One region of the Paenibacillus sp. OAS669 genome, then DNA from elsewhere that is predicted to be linked to it. Evidence: riboswitches for the same ligand, from Rfam matches in the RefSeq annotation. Region 1 holds a riboswitch; the other holds the start of a gene.
What was found. Region 1 has a riboswitch for cyclic di-AMP ahead of GGC63_RS03055 (CAP domain-containing protein). Riboswitches for the same ligand answer to the same signal wherever they lie in the genome.

Region 2: it holds a riboswitch for cyclic di-AMP, as region 1 does, so the genes downstream of both, GGC63_RS14595 (C40 family peptidase) here and GGC63_RS03055 (CAP domain-containing protein) in region 1, are expected to answer to the same signal.

The regions. Positions count from the first base shown of each region.
Region 1 is NZ_JADBDR010000001.1:767,503-775,229, forward strand. Features, by position in the region: gene GGC63_RS03045 (sensor histidine kinase) at 1-1,190, opposite strand, end outside; gene GGC63_RS03050 (response regulator) at 1,187-2,779, opposite strand; cyclic di-AMP (ydaO/yuaA leader) riboswitch at 3,157-3,291, shown strand; gene GGC63_RS03055 (CAP domain-containing protein) at 3,300-4,166, shown strand; gene GGC63_RS03060 (hypothetical protein) at 4,337-4,654, shown strand; gene GGC63_RS03065 (DUF1572 family protein) at 4,759-5,292, shown strand; gene GGC63_RS03070 (YcdB/YcdC domain-containing protein) at 5,498-6,871, shown strand; gene GGC63_RS03075 (undecaprenyl-diphosphatase) at 7,235-7,727, opposite strand, start outside.
Region 2 is NZ_JADBDR010000006.1:30,862-38,588, reverse strand. Features, by position in the region: gene GGC63_RS14625 (sugar O-acetyltransferase) at 55-621, shown strand; gene GGC63_RS14620 (exodeoxyribonuclease III) at 1,009-1,776, opposite strand; gene GGC63_RS14615 (DoxX family membrane protein) at 1,965-2,534, opposite strand; gene GGC63_RS14610 (NADPH-dependent FMN reductase) at 2,757-3,302, shown strand; gene GGC63_RS14605 (hypothetical protein) at 3,385-3,534, shown strand; gene GGC63_RS14600 (MFS transporter) at 3,713-5,128, shown strand; gene GGC63_RS14595 (C40 family peptidase) at 5,427-5,897, opposite strand; cyclic di-AMP (ydaO/yuaA leader) riboswitch at 5,903-6,040, opposite strand; gene GGC63_RS14590 (hypothetical protein) at 6,489-7,304, opposite strand; gene GGC63_RS14585 (M1 family metallopeptidase) at 7,320-7,727, opposite strand, start outside.

The DNA of each region.
Region 1 (7,727 bases):
AAATGCGGCGCAATCTGGCTTTGCAGCATCTTGAGCTCGTACTGTTTCTTGCGCTGCTCCATTTCCTTTGTCTCTACCAGCAGCCCATGGATCCGTTCCATCATCGCGTTATAACTCTTGGCCAGCCGCCCGATCTCATCCTCCCGTTGAACGGATATGCTCGGCAGCACCTCAATATCGCGGACACGGTCCATTTTGGCTACGAGCATACGCACCGGATAAGTAATATAGCGGCTCATGATATAGGAGCTTATCAGCAACAGCAGAATCCATACCGCTGCAGCCGCCCTATAGTTGTTGTATAAACTAATGATGTTTTGATAAAAATAACGGTCTTCGATAAAAGAAACAAAGTACCAGCCAAGCTTATTCATCCCTGACTTGACAGCGACAAGCTTACTTCTTGCTCCATCTATTTCTGTCACACCTACAGGCAAATCCCCAACCTGTTCGATAAAATCGCTGTTCAGATCCGGCGGAAAAACCTTCGTATTGTACGGCAGCAGATCATAATAAAACATCGGCCAGCTCGTATCGTATGTATTGACCACGTGATTTTTATTCGTAATAATCGTAAAGGTTTGATTCTTGGAGCTCATGAGCTGTAATAGCATGGTCGTTAGCCTCACTAAATCCACTTCCACGACAGCCATCCCTTTCAATTGATCGCCTGCTTTGGACCTAATAGGAAATAGGAAGGCGACCGTCTTGCCTGATAACGGAGATTCATACGGCTCGCTGATCATGACACCGTAATTTTTACGGGCTTGCTCGTAGAGCTGAGCAAGATGCGGATTGCCGATAATATCGTAATAAACCTGGGTGTTGGACAGCACTTTACCGTCTGAACGTACGAAATATAAGGTTTTGTACAGTGTGCTGTTATTGGCTGCATAGGTGCGCAGTACATTGACTGCCTCCTCCTCTTGCCCGGGTTCGAATAGATCCTCCCGTGCCGAAAGCAGGAGAAGAATGTTTTGAACATTGTCCAGATAGGCGTCCATATAAAGGTTCGTACGGTCAATTATCACCTGCGCGTCGGACAGCACCTGCTTCCGGAACAGCTGCTCCGCATCGTGTAAACTGTTCCAAGCCAGCAGCCCGAACAGCACCAGGGTGCCGCTAAAAAGAAACAACGAATGCTTCGTCGCTATGCTTCTGCTTCGAAACCATTTCAACAATCGTTTCATTCCCCGGCACCGCCTTTCTTATATTCCGTTGGAGAAACGCCAGTCCGGCTGCGGAAAAGCACAGAAAAATAGCGATAGCTCGGAATCCCCACTTGCTCGGCAACCTCGTATACTTTCAGGCTTGTTGTTTGTAACAGATGAATGGCTTTGTCGATTCGCTTCATCGTCACATATTCATTGAACGACTCGCCTACCTCTTCACGGAATAATCTGCTTAAGTAAAAGGAACTGAGCCCTACCCGTTCCGCGGCCCACGTTAATGTAATCGGTTCTGCGATATGATTGGAGATGAGCTGTATCGCTTGTGCCACTTCTTTGCGATACTTCAGCTTCCCCCGGTTTTCCACCTCCCGAATGACCATCGACAGGAGCTCCGAAGCCGTTCTTGATGCTTGCAGCTTCTGGATAAGCTCCTGCTGTTGAGCGTTATCTCGCTCCCCCATCCATTCTTTCCGGTTGGAGATCAGCCACGACTTTAAGCCAGCGGGCTCAGGCCTTACTTGATTCACCCATTCCGTTAGCCGTCCCTGGCAAAATTCGATTAACAGCGCCTTATCGGCCGCTGTCTGTCTCATAAGCTCCGTCAGCATTTCAAAATTTAACGCATTGGATAGGGTTCCATCTACAGCCGATCGGCTGATTGATGGCCGGATCGTTCCTGAAGCCGCTGACATTTCATAAACAGCCCCCCCTGTATCATAGAAAACAGCCGTGGCTGGCAGCTTGGTAAGCTCAATGGCAGACAGCAAGTCAACCCCGGATGAAATGCTAGGCCCAATGACGGCATAGAGGCTTACGGCTTCACTTAAATAAGAGGCCCGCACATCGATGGCGGATTGAAGCCGCTCCAGCCACTGCCTGGTTGAGAGCAGTATGGTCGTCCCTGTTTCTGGGGCAGCCCGCTGGATCCATATATAATCCGTCGGTCCAAGCGTTATCCAACGCCAGCACGGATTGTCACGGTCATCGGTAAGCTCCCGCTCACTTAACAAAGACTGGAGCTCATGATGGGCGAACATTTCCTCCTGCGGCCGGACACTGACATGCAGACGGATAATCCTTATTGGCCATAAGACGCTCCAGCTTTTTAAAATGGCATCTATCGCTTCCACCCGTTTTGGTTCTTTGCCTGTGCTGCTTAACAGTCTTGTCAGCTCCCAGCGCTGCCTGTCTATCTCATTGCGCCTATAATTGTACTCCCGCTGAATAGCTTCACGGGCTTTATTCAGCACATGCTCCAGTTCCGTATCCAGCAGGGATACTTTGATCAAATATTCTAAAGCCCCCAGCTTCAATGCTTCCTTGGCATAGGCAAAATCACTATGACAGGTCAAGAGCACAACCTGCGTCAGCGGAAACTCCTGCTTGATCCGCCGAAATAAGTCCATACCATCCATAACGGGCATCGTAATATCTGTAATCACCACATCGGGTCTGAGCTTACGGCACAGCTCCAATGCTTCTTCACCGTTTTCCGCTTCCCCTACCAGCTCGGCAAGGCTGTTGTGCCATGGAAAGAGCCGGAGCTCCTCTCTTAACGGCAGTTCATCGTCTACCACTAACACGGTTAACAATTGCGATGGATGCATCCGCTATCCCTCCCAAGAAGACGCTTACAATCCAGTAGTGATCTCATCATAGCATATCGATTTCGGAGCACCTATACAGTAATCTTGTAAAAAAGTATAAAATGCTGTTGAGCTTCACAACTCTTTCATTTCACGTATTAAAGCAGGACAAATTCGAAGATATCAGTTCTATTTTTTCTAATAGATGCGGCCTGTCTGCTTTGGACTTCAGTATGAAAACAAAGCGGCTTTCTTCAAGCGTAAGGAAGCTGCTGTTGTTTCTATCGCCCAATGTTGGAAGACTTTGTGCCGTGAAATCTGTATAGGCACGTGCTACAATGAAGTGGCTCAAGAGAGCCCGGCAGGATGCACAACGAACCGGGCATGAGCAAACAAACAAAACTATCAGGCCGAAGCTTTCTATGAAAGCACGGGGGACCCATTCTATGGGGTGAAGCCGCGTCTTGCGGCAGGGTGCTTGCTCTTTGACCCGAATCCGTCAGCTAACCTCGCAGGCCGCGAAAAGGAGAGGATTTTGTTGTTGAAAGGTTTTAAGAAAGTTGTCTTGACAGGTGTACTGGCCCTTAGTCCAATCATCGGCGTTAGCGCCGTTTCCGCCGCACCGGCGAATACTGTGTCTGCTGGCGATTTGTCTCAAATCACTCAACAGTACGGAATCGATCTGAATTCCTTGCTGCAAGGCCAAGGTCAGAATCTAGGAAATATTGATTTGAATTCCTTGTTGAAAGGTCAAGAAGGAAAATGGCAAACGATTGGCTCCGGTAATAACCAAGGGCTGGCAGGAATCATCTGGAAAAACTTCCCTAACATGAACTTTAATTGCAACCCTGGTCAAGGTCAGGACCAAGGTACTACAGGCAATACGGACTCCGGCTCCGGTTCCGGCACTGTAGATAACGGCTCCGATAACGGTAGCGGTACTGCAGATAACAGCGGAACTACCGAGAACGGCACTACGAACAATGGCAGCGGAACAGAAAATAACAGCGGTTCCCAAGAAGCTGTAACGGATTCTCAATCCGCCTTCGCGGACCAAGTCGTTACTTTGGTGAACCAAGAGCGTGCCAAAGCAGGTCTTCCTGCATTGACTTCCGACAGCAAATTGGCGAATATGGCCATGGATAAAGCTAAGGACATGTACAGCAACAACTATTTTGACCATACTTCCCCAACGTACGGTTCTCCGTTTGACATGATGAAGCAATACGGAATCAGCTACACCTATGCAGGTGAAAACATCGCCAAAGGCCAACGTAACCCTGAAGAGGTTATGAACGCTTGGATGAACAGCGCTGGTCACCGTCAAAACATCATGAGCCCTAACTACACCAAAATCGGTGTTGCTTACTACAACGGCGAATGGGTACAAGAATTTATCGCGAACTAATATTTCTTAGGATTTCACAGCCCTCGGCGCTTCATGCACCGGGGGCTTTGCCGTACATAGAGATCTTTTTTTTGCCAAGCGCCGAACCATTTTGAAACCGCTTGCATATACATAGAATAGACCCCTTATGAGGTGTTGATGGCTTATCTCAATTTTCGGGAGGTGTAATCATGGCGGTTAAAAATTTGTTGGCTGCGTTGATTGGTCTCTTGTTTGTCTTTGGCCCTCATTGGATTGATTTGACTCACGAAAGCGCCGTTATCACCAGTGTTGTCTTTGGTTCCCTTCAATTCATCGCGTCGCTTCTGGCTTTCATTTTCAAAGCATCGGGCTGGAATTCATGGCTGAACTGGATTTCGCTGCTGGCCGGCATTTGGTTTGTTATTTTTCCCTTCGCTTACTTAACGGGCCTGGGGGAATATGTCATCTACGTCGTACTTGGCATTACAAGCGTCATGCTGAATTATTATACGATGAATGAAGAATAAATAAATTTCCGTTATACTCCTTATAAAAACATTCTGATATACAATCGTCCCCGCTTCGTATATCGTAAGAATAGGCATCTATTCGAATGTAGGAGATGAGGAGTATGGCGCAATCTGAGCAAAGTCCATCAGTAAACGAGGTTTTTCTGCAAGAAAGCATTGAAGCGTTTCAAAGCATGAAGCAATTGGCCGACAAAGCGATGAAGCAAGTGGATGATTCCCAATATCACTGCCTCCTTGATAAGGAATCGAACTCTCTTGAAGTGATGATTCTTCATATGCACGGCAATATGCTGTCCCGCTGGACGGATTTCTTGACTTCCGACGGGGAAAAGCCTACAAGAGACCGGGACGGCGAATTCGAGCCCAAAGGCTTGGATCGTCCTGCGCTGATGGCGTTGTGGGAGCAGGGCTGGAGCGTATTATTCGATGCGCTTTCCGGGTTAAAGCCAGACGATCTGCTGCGCCAGGTTGCCATTCGCGGCGAAGCCCATACGGTCATCAAAGCGATCCAGCGTCAAGTATCCCACTACGGGTATCATGTCGGCCAAATCGTATTTTTAGCCAAGCACTTGAGCAGTGAGCATTGGCAGACGCTCAGCACTGCCCGCGGACAATCCAAAGCCTTCAAGCCGTGAAAAGCTCCTATAAGCCTGGCCTTTGGCTTCTAGGCTGATTCCGGTACATGCCGGGATTATCGGAATTGAAAGCCGGTCAGGTCCATCAAAATAATTGTTGTAAAAGCTGCAAATTCCAAGGGATTTGCGGCTTTTTTCTATATTCGGCAACCATGCAATAAAAAGGCCGTATGTAACATAATAAGAAAAAGGAGAGCTGCCCAAAATGAAACTACTTACCGTTCAGCAGGCTATTGCGAAGCTTCGTGAGCAGATTTCTATTCCCGATACGCACGAATTGGTTTCCAGCGGCATTTTTCGCAATTCTTCGCCTGAACAAGCCCCCTACTATAAGGTAGAGCTCGAGTGGAACAAGCAAGGCGAACCGAGGCTGGACGACAATATGCTCGTGAACCCGCACACGATTCGGGCCGAGCTGGATGCCCTGACCGGCCAGCTGGTTGCTTTTTACCGCCATGACGATAGAGAAAGCAATAAGGAACCGAAAGAAGAGCTCAGCGATGCTCAATATGAAGCCGTCTATCCCCATGTGCTTCAATGGATCCGCAAGCTGGATGCAAGAATCAACCCGGAGGAACTGGTTCTGCGCAATAAGACGGTAATTGGAGAAAAACGCTATGATTTCGTCTATGGAAGGCAGCATAACGGGATTCCGGTCAGCACTCAGCAGGCTCTTCATATCACATTGAACCGTTCCTTCGAGCTGCTTCATTACTGGTGCGTATGGGACGATTGCGAATTTGCGGACAGCAGCGAATACATCCCTATGGATATATTCAAGGAGCAGCTAGGGCCAGACCAGCTGACGCTCTGCTATTTGAATTTGTTTCATCCCTCGGATCACCCCTTCTATCTATGCAGGCATGATGTATTTGATGCAGTAACGGGGGAATTGGTTTATACGGATAAAAGCGATTTTATCGAAATTATCGATTTGGATACGTCTTTGCCGGAGCGCAATCAAACGGTTCATATCGTGCGCAAGCCCGTCTTTTCCGAGGCACATTATGATGAGTTAAAGCTGGAGGAGCATGTCACGGACGTGGATCTGGCGGCGCCGCATCCCTTCTACCCGCCTGTATCGGAGGAAGAAGCGGCCCGCGCTCTGGACATCGCCGTATCTTATCTCAAGCAATCCGTTTCGGAGGAGCCCTGGCAGTTCGCTTTTATTCATAAATCGGACGGCCGAATTGTAGAGAGCATGCAGGGAAATCAAATCAAGATCGAGATGCAGCGCTTCCTTCACGGGATTCCTATCATGGGCGGCAAGATCGGACTGATTATAGACCGGGACACCTGGAATATCTCTCATGTTATGGATGCTTTGAAGCTGTTCCAGGCCAGCCGCGGCGACGCGGATAAAGAAGCAAGAAGCAATCTCGGATGCTGTGAGCCTAAGATTGTAGCCGAAACCGCATGGGAGCTGCTATTTCCTCATATCGAGGCCAGGCTGTCCTACCGGCTGGCTGACAGGCATTCGCCCGAAGAGACCGTTAAAGCGTGTCTTGTCTACACACTGACGCATTTCGATTCGATTTGCGATGCCGTCACAGGGGAACGGGTCCATTTAACTTATTGAGCCGCCAAATGTACTGACGCCCCATTTATCGGGTAAGGGCATTGATCCAAGCACCGGGGCTCCCCCTTACATATACTTATTTTGGGAATAAGCAATACCCCCTTCCAAAACTAAGCATATGAGAGGAGAATTTCAAATGAGTGGTGTAGGTTTCGGATTTACTAGCGTAGGTGTTATCCTGGTTCTCTTTATCTTGTTGGTTATCGTAACCCGCGGTGTGCTTTACTAATCTATAAGGCCGTATTAAGACAGAACAACCTGCCTTTGTTGAATCAAGGGCAGGTTGTTCTTTATTTCATTATACCGTACCGTAAAGCCTGTCCTCCTTACTTGAAGGGGTACAGGCTTTCTCCTTGCACGGTATTATGCTTTGTTGGACTGAGCCCGCGCTCTGTCGCCTAGCGGCAAGAACGGAAGTTTTGCAGCGATCTTATTGTAAATCCCTATGCATAGCTTGGCCAGCGGCTCTGCGAAGCCGCGATATTTAACGACCAGCACGCTGGACAGCAGGGCAAGGATGATACCTCCGGCGATATCCGCAGGATAATGAACCCCTGTATACACGCGCCCGATGCCTGTGAGGCTGGCCAATACTATCATCAATATTCCCATCCGGCGCTTCAACAGCATGCATACCGTGAAGGCAATAGAGAACGTGAAGGTCGTATGGTCGCTTGGGAACGACGGGTCCGCGTCATGGGGAACCAGTTGATGCACCTGATGCTCTACGAATGGTCTCGGGTGGTCAACGATAGGTGAAATGATCCACCCGGCAACGAGAATTGCCAAGGCCGCTGACAGGCAGGCGTAGAATACTCCTTTTTGATTCACGCTGCGGCCGCTGATCCACAGCACA
Region 2 (7,727 bases), on a different contig from region 1:
TAGGCTTGTAACTCAATTCCATGAAGATATTCCTAATACGAAAGGATGTCCAAGATGAATACGAGAACTGAGAAAGAGAAAATGTTAGCCGGAGAATTATACCTTGCTTCCGATCCGGAATTAACCAAAGACCGTGAGAACGCTAGAAAGCTGACCAGACTGTTCAATCAAACGATAGAAACGGATTATGATAAACGAACGGAATTGCTCAAACAGCTCTTTGGTTCAACCGGTGAAAACCTGTATATGGAACCGACATTTCGTTGCGATTACGGCTATAACATTCATGTAGGCAACCATTTTTATGCGAACTTCGATTGCGTTATTCTGGATGTGTGTGAAGTCCGTATCGGTGAAAATTGTTTTATAGCACCAGGCGTACATATTTATACGGCCACACACCCGCTAAATCCGTTTGAACGAGTTTCGGGGGCTGAGTTTGGGAAGCCTGTAACGATTGGCAATAATGTTTGGATAGGTGGAAGAGCTGTTATTAATCCCGGCGTTACTATCGGAGATAATGTGGTAATAGCTTCCGGGGCAATCGTAACCAAAGATGTTCCTAGCAATGTTGTCGTAGGAGGAAATCCCGCGAAGGTTATTAAGACCATCGATGTTTAATATCCTTTTTTTAACAAATGAATACCGATAATGAAAAAATAAGCCATCAGAGAGATGGCTTCAGGCTGTAGAAAAAACTAGTTTTGCGAGAACTATGCTATATATGGAGGTGGGGTATGCCTCGGAGGAGTTTACGTCCGCCTTTGAAACCCGTGAAAATACCGCTAAATCTAATCTAATTCATGGGTTTCAACAGCGGCTGGAGGGGTATACCCCACTGGAATATATTGGAAATGGTTCAAGCGTCATAGGTTTTTCAACAGAATCAAGCCACCGAAAAGGTGGCTTGAGTTAAGTCGAATGAGTGCAGTAATCGTGATCGATAAATAGAGAGGGGCCGCTGCATAGGCTTAATCTTATCTATCAAGATATTGGCCGCAAATCTTTTTAGCCGCTAATCTCGTCAGACATCGTAAGAATCACGGGACAGTGATCGCTGCCGAAGATTTCCGTATCTATTTGCGCATCCAGCAAGAAGGGAGCGAGTCGGGAGGAAGCCAGAAAATAATCAATGCGCCATCCGATATTCCGCTCCCTTACCTTGGGCATGAAGGACCACCAGCTGTAGACATCTGTCTGGTCAGGGTAGAAATGCCGGAACGTATCGAGAAATCCCGCCTCCAGAAGCTGCGTCATTTTCTCCCGTTCCTCTGGAGTGAAGCCGGAATTGTTTTGATTGGACTTCGGATTTTTCAGGTCTATTTCCTGATGCGCCACATTCAGGTCCCCGCAAACGATAACAGGCTTCTGTTCGTCCAGCTGTTGAAGGTAGGCGCGGAACCTTTCCTCCCACTCCAGTCTGTACGCCAACCGGGACAGGTCGCGACGGGCATTGGGAGTATACACATTGACTAGATAAAATGATTCGAATTCCAGCGTGAGAATCCTGCCCTCTTCTTCTTGGTCCTCTTCGATGCCGTATCGCACGGAAAGCGGCTCTATCTTGGTAAAGACGGCGGTGCCGGAGTATCCCTTCTTAACGGCGTAATTCCAATATTGATAGTAGGAATCTCCCAGCTCCAGGCTAATTTGTCCTTCCTGCAGCTTCGTCTCCTGAACACAGAATATATCGGCTCCGCATTCCTTGAAATAATCGTAAAAACCTTTGTTAACACAAGCACGTAAACCATTGACGTTCCAGGATACCAGTTTCATTGCTTTATCTCCTTACCGCTTACTTGTCATCTATTTATTCAGTGTATCATAGATTGATAGTTCAAGTAGAGGGGATGGTTCGTACCTGGATGCGCGGAAGGAAAGGAAGCAAAAAAAACCGCCCGCGGGTTACCGACGGACGGGTTGTTCCTTCTGCTGCTGATTTTTCATGATTGAAAAGCTTGCGTTTATAGCGGCGGGGCGGACTTGAAGCCTTCGGTCGATGCTTTGCGTCCCCAAGGCGTACCGAGGAAAGGCAGCGCCCAGCGGTCCAGCCCGTACCATCCTGCATTTTTCCATGCCAGCACCAGCCATGTGGCCAAAATAAATAAAATCGGGTTCGTGCTCAAGGTTCCGGCGAATAAGAAGCTGGCGTTCATAACGCCGCCGAAGAAGGCCGCGATGCCGGTTAACAGACCCAGGATCAATCCGAGTCCTACGAGCAGCTCGCCGAAGGCGACAACGAATCCGAACACCTTGGCATTTGGCAGTACGAAGTGCTCCAGAAAGCCCGCATACCAGCCGGTAACATCCTTGCCGGCCTCGGCTTTGGCTAATGCCCCCTTGATGAACCCTGTCAAAGCGGTTCCCGCCTTATCGCCGGTCCATGCAGGATTCGTTATTTTTCCCCACCCGGATGTAACCCAAGTGTAGCCGACATAGAGGCGAATGATTAACCAAATCAAACCTGCCCGGGTGCTGCTGAATAAAAAATGGGAAACGGGATTTTCGGGTATTACGATTTCGTGCTTGCTCATAGAATAACCTCCTCAATGTAAAACCGTTCGCTGTGGGATATATTGGATGGCTTTATTGTAGCTGGAGCTCGAATAATTATATGTGATATTTATCACAAGATGCCTGGGAATGTATTATTTCCATCATCATGGCCGTAACATCCAAGAAGTACCAGGGTTTATAAGGCTTTCCTTACTCCGGTAGGTTATAATCGTATCATAACGAAAAGGAGGAGGAGCAGAATGAGAATCGTAACGATTTCCGGCAGCTTGCGCAAGGTATCCTCCAATACAAGGGTGCTGCAGGCCGCAGCGGCTTTGGCGCCGGAGGGGATGGAGCTGGTTAGCTTTGAGGGGATAGGGGATCTCCCGCATTTTAATCCCGACTTGGATGGAGAGGCTCCACCGGCTCCGGTAGCCGTATGGCGAAAGACGCTGCAAGCGGCAGATGGAGTGATGATCTGTACGCCGGAATATGCGAATGGAGTGCCCGGCGTTCTGAAGAACGCCTTGGATTGGCTGGTCTCGTCGGGAGAGCTGGTGAATAAACCGACGGCCGTCATAAGCGCTTCCCCGCTAGCGACCGGAGGGAAGGTGGCTCATGCTTCCCTGATGCTGACTCTAGGTATGATTACCGCTCACCTGTTCGAAGGAGGACAGCTGTCCATCCCTCTCGTATCCAAAAAGATCAATGAGTTGGGCGAATGGACGGATGCGGAAACGGCTGAGGAGATAAGGCGATTGCTTGAAAGGATGTCGGATGCGGTACTAAAGCGGAGAAGCGAGTGAAATAGAAGGGAAATATTATTGCCCCTTCATGTGGTCTGAACTATAATCTTATATGAATAACACCGAAAGGAGGCAAAAAGCGATGGAAACTATCTTCACGTGCGATGCGTTGGGGAAAAGTGTAAAAGTTTCAGGAGATTTTCATGCAACGGGATACGTCTGCCCTTTTTTAGCTATACATGGTTTAGAAGAAGATAGCTACCGGACTTTTTTTGCCTTCATGCGTCATTAGCGAATATAAATGTTCCTAAATGAATGAATGGGTCGGCGCCGGTGCTGCTGCGGCGTCTTTTTTGTTTTCACGGATATTCTTTATACCGCGTAGAAAGGGTGAGCAAGCGTGGTTAAGAAAGCAGACGATCAAGCCTCCTAAAATAAACAATACTAATGATTTTAGGAGGCTGTCCAAAATGAAAGCAAAACCAAATAACCTTGCACACAATCGAGCATCCGTAAAAGGGTTCATAATGGTCCTTATCTTATCCTCTCTTTTGGCTGCAATCACGGTGGATATGGTGAATCCTGTTCTTGGCCTCATCGGCGATTCTTTACATGCTGCGAAGGCACAAGTAAGCTGGGTAGTAAGCGGAATTACACTTTTACTTGCCATTGGAATTCCGCTTTATGGCCGAATGTCGGATTTTTTTGAACTGAGGAAGCTGTTTGCTTTTGCCGCTTCCGTACTGGCGCTTGGAAGTTTGATTTGTGCCCTGGCTCCGAGCCTTCCGTTATTGGTGTTTGGCCGGATGGTTCAAGGGGCGGGAATGTCTGCGATACCGGTGCTATCGGTAGTCTCTATTTCTAAAGTGTTTGCAGAAGGAGAACGCGGAGCAGCATTAGGCGTTGTTATGGGATGTATCGGGATTGGAACAGCATTTGGGCCGATATTCGGAGGCTTTGTAGGGCAAGCCTGGGGCTGGCCTGCGCTATTCTGGATCGCTTTTGTACTGTCACTTCTTATCGTAGTCGGGGCTGTCTGTACTCTACCGGTAATAAAACCGGAAATTGAACAGGAACATGGACAAAGAATGGATTGGATCGGAGGCGTTCTGCTTGGCCTTACCACGGGATTATTCCTGTTTGGTTTAACGCAAGGGGAAAGCGTTGGCTTTACCTCTTTAGCTTCCTTAGGAAGTCTTTTTGGAGCCGTATGTGCCTTGGTTGCGTTTATTTGGCGTATTCGTACGGCAAGCGATCCTTTTGTACCTGCGATCCTGTTCAAAAACAGGCCTTATATTCACGCGGTCGCTGTGGCTTATTTATCGGCTTTTGCCTATTTTGCGGTTCTAGTATTTGTACCGCTGCTCCTTGTAGAAGCCAACGGACTTACCCCTGGAGAAGCGGGGGTAACGCTGCTGCCAGGTGGTGCGGCTGTCGCGCTGCTTTCGCCGTGGGTTGGCCGAATATCTGACCGTGCCGGGAGCAAACCGCTTGTCATTGCCGGGTTAATCGTGATGGGAATATCCACTCTGTTCTTGTCGATAGCTTCGGGGGCATCGGCCCTTTTGGTTTCGTTGGGGGTCATCGGGGTAGGGATAGCTTTCGCTTTCATTAACTCGCCCGCCAATAGTGCTGCTGTAGGTGTTCTTGAGAAGGCCCAGGTCGGGGCAGGAATGGGATTATTCCAGGGAGCATTATATTTCGGGGCGGGATCAGGAGCCGGCATCATCGGAGCTTTTCTGCATGCACGCAGCGATGCTTCCCATTCGTTAAATCCATTCTACAAGTTTGAGGCGATAGGTTATTCCGACTCCTTTCTGGCGGCTGCTATTGCAGTCATCTTCGCTCTGATAGCAAGCTTCGGCTTGAAGAGCGACAGGAAGTAACACCGTTCAAACCATACTGACTGTACTGAAGCAGCCTTATAGCGAGGCGGCTCGAACTGTCGGCAAAATCTTGCCGGCAGTTTTTTTTCGGGGGCTTCCGTATTTCCTGCCAGTATAGTTAAACGTTCGCAGGTCCCATCCGACTGGTCGAAATTGGAAGGGTGAGAAAACGGGTTCAAGTGGAACTTTTTCGGGTAACCAATCGTATAGAAGAAAGAGAGCCCTGCAGGCTTGTCCGGACGCTGGAGACGTAACGGAGGCAAACGCTGAGGGCTTCAAAAAAAGTTGCGCGATGCTTCTATTTGCTGTCGGTCATCACAGCTTGGTACTGCTCTTCCGACAGGATGCGTTTCGCTGTGACAAAACGCTTGGCGTAGTAGGAATCGCTAAGCTTGGTCACGGTAACGCCTTTGTTTGTGGCGGAATGGTAGAACTTTCCGTCACCAACATAAATACCGACATGTGAGATTCCTTTGCCATCCGTGTTATAGAACACAAGATCGCCTGGGCGTAGCTCATCTTGGGACACCGTTGTACCGATCGCTGCTTGTCCTTTAGACGTATGAGGCAAATCGATATCGAATTTTGCGAAGACGAAGGAAGTGTAGCCGGAGCAATCGAAGCCTTTTGCTGTGGTACCCGCCCATTTATAAGGCGCTCCCAGCTCTTCGTTCACGGCTTGACTTAGCGGCGTTTCCGCAAAAGCGCTTCCTACTTGAATGCTGCAAAACAGTGCCACAGAAACGGCAAAACCAAAAAACTTTTTCAAAGGAAATTTTCCCCTTCCGATGCCTACGAGGTTAGCTTAAGGGTTCGGTTGAAGGCTCCCTATGATCACTCTGTTGCGAGATCAATTCACCCGGGTATTTGGATCCCCCGTTTTCCGCTGTGGAAATTCGGCAATATGTACGTTATTTTTGTTACGACTACAACAATTCGATCAAATATGCAGTTTTCCTCCCGCCGTCATAAAAAGTTCACAATTATAAAGGTTTTTTTGCTATATTTCTCGAAATTTCTAAAAAAGCAGTAGATGAAAAGGTTTACAATGAAAAATCATTGGGAGGAAACGGGGTGTTCCCATTCATATTTCGACAAAATGCTGAGTCGTTTGACATGGGCGTCGTCCAAATCGTGGAACATTACTGTCTGTAGTGGGGATGCCCGATTTAGCGGGCTATTGACTTTATGGATAAAATCTGTTATCTCACATTGGATGGCATGAATTGGGATGTAACCCTGAACCCTAAAACATGAAAAAACCGTCGCAGCTTCCAAGGGGATGCGGACGGTTTTTTTGATATATTAAAATTTAGCGGATCAGTTAGTTTCTATCTGCCGGTCAGGACATCGGGGGAAGCTATTCGCTTTTGGCGGACCAAAGCGCGTATTGAGCCGTGATCTCCCACATTTTGCAGAACATATGGATGAAGCGGTAGGCTTGAAAGCCGAGAAGAGCAAGGAATCCGGCCCATATCATGGTGGATGTCACGACGGCGGCGGTAATAAGAAGGCCGATCAGCGTAACCGTGACAGCGATCAACAGAGCTGGAAGAACGTTGCGCAGCAGGAGGGATACGGAGAATAAGGATGACTTTCCGCATACTTTCCCGAATTGCAGATACATAAACAGCGTCTGCAGAATAAACATGTAGGCCAGATAGGCCCCGAGCCAAGGCAGCAATTCCTGCGCGGCCGCATACAGTGTTGCTTGCTTGCTGTACAGCTGAGCTGCTTTGGGGATCAGCCAGTACAGCGGGCCGAGCTGCAGCGCCATTTGGGCCAGGTAGTAGCCGAAGAACGGTAAGGTCAGCTCACGTATCCCTTGGACGAACCGGTAGCCGGCGTTTAATTCGGTATGCTTAAGTGAGTAGTATACGCCGGCGTTCAGCACCGGGGTGAGCAGCATGCGGGCCAGCAGCAGCCCGAGCCCCCACAGAAGGTAAGGCTGCACGAGGTCGGTCTTCGTCAATTGGAACTGGCCTTCGATCCAGAAGAGCTGTACCGCTTCACGGGCCTGCTCTTTGCCGGGATAGCGGCGGAGCAAGGGGAAGACGATGGAGTGGATCCATTCGAAGAGCCCGAGCCCCCACAGCAGATTATAAATAAATAGAGTGCATACGGTAAAAGGCTGGTTCCAGGCTAAGCCCAATCCTTTTTTTATTAAATTCAACATAAGCGCTTGCTCACCTCACCATGCGACCCAGCCGAACAAGGTCTCGATTAATTTGACCACACCGACATTCCAGCGAATGGATAGCTTGCTGTCCACATTAGTTTTCATAAAGCTGTTGATTCGCTTGTTTTCCAGCACGATAGAGTAATGCGGGTCGATAGAAGCGTAATCCAAAGGCGCCGTGTGATTCAGCTTGAACTGGACGTCGGCGTCGATCCCGTCCCAGGTTTTGTCAATTTGCGAGCCATCGGCAAAATGGAAGCGGATGGGAATCGTAGAATAGGTTCCCCCGAACCTTTGAATGCGGACCGTATTTTCATATAAGGGCTGTCCTTCCTGGACAACCTGCTTGCTGTGAATACCGGTCACGGCGTAGTCTACCATAAGGCCGTTATAGACATATTGATCGAAGAAGGCTGCCCA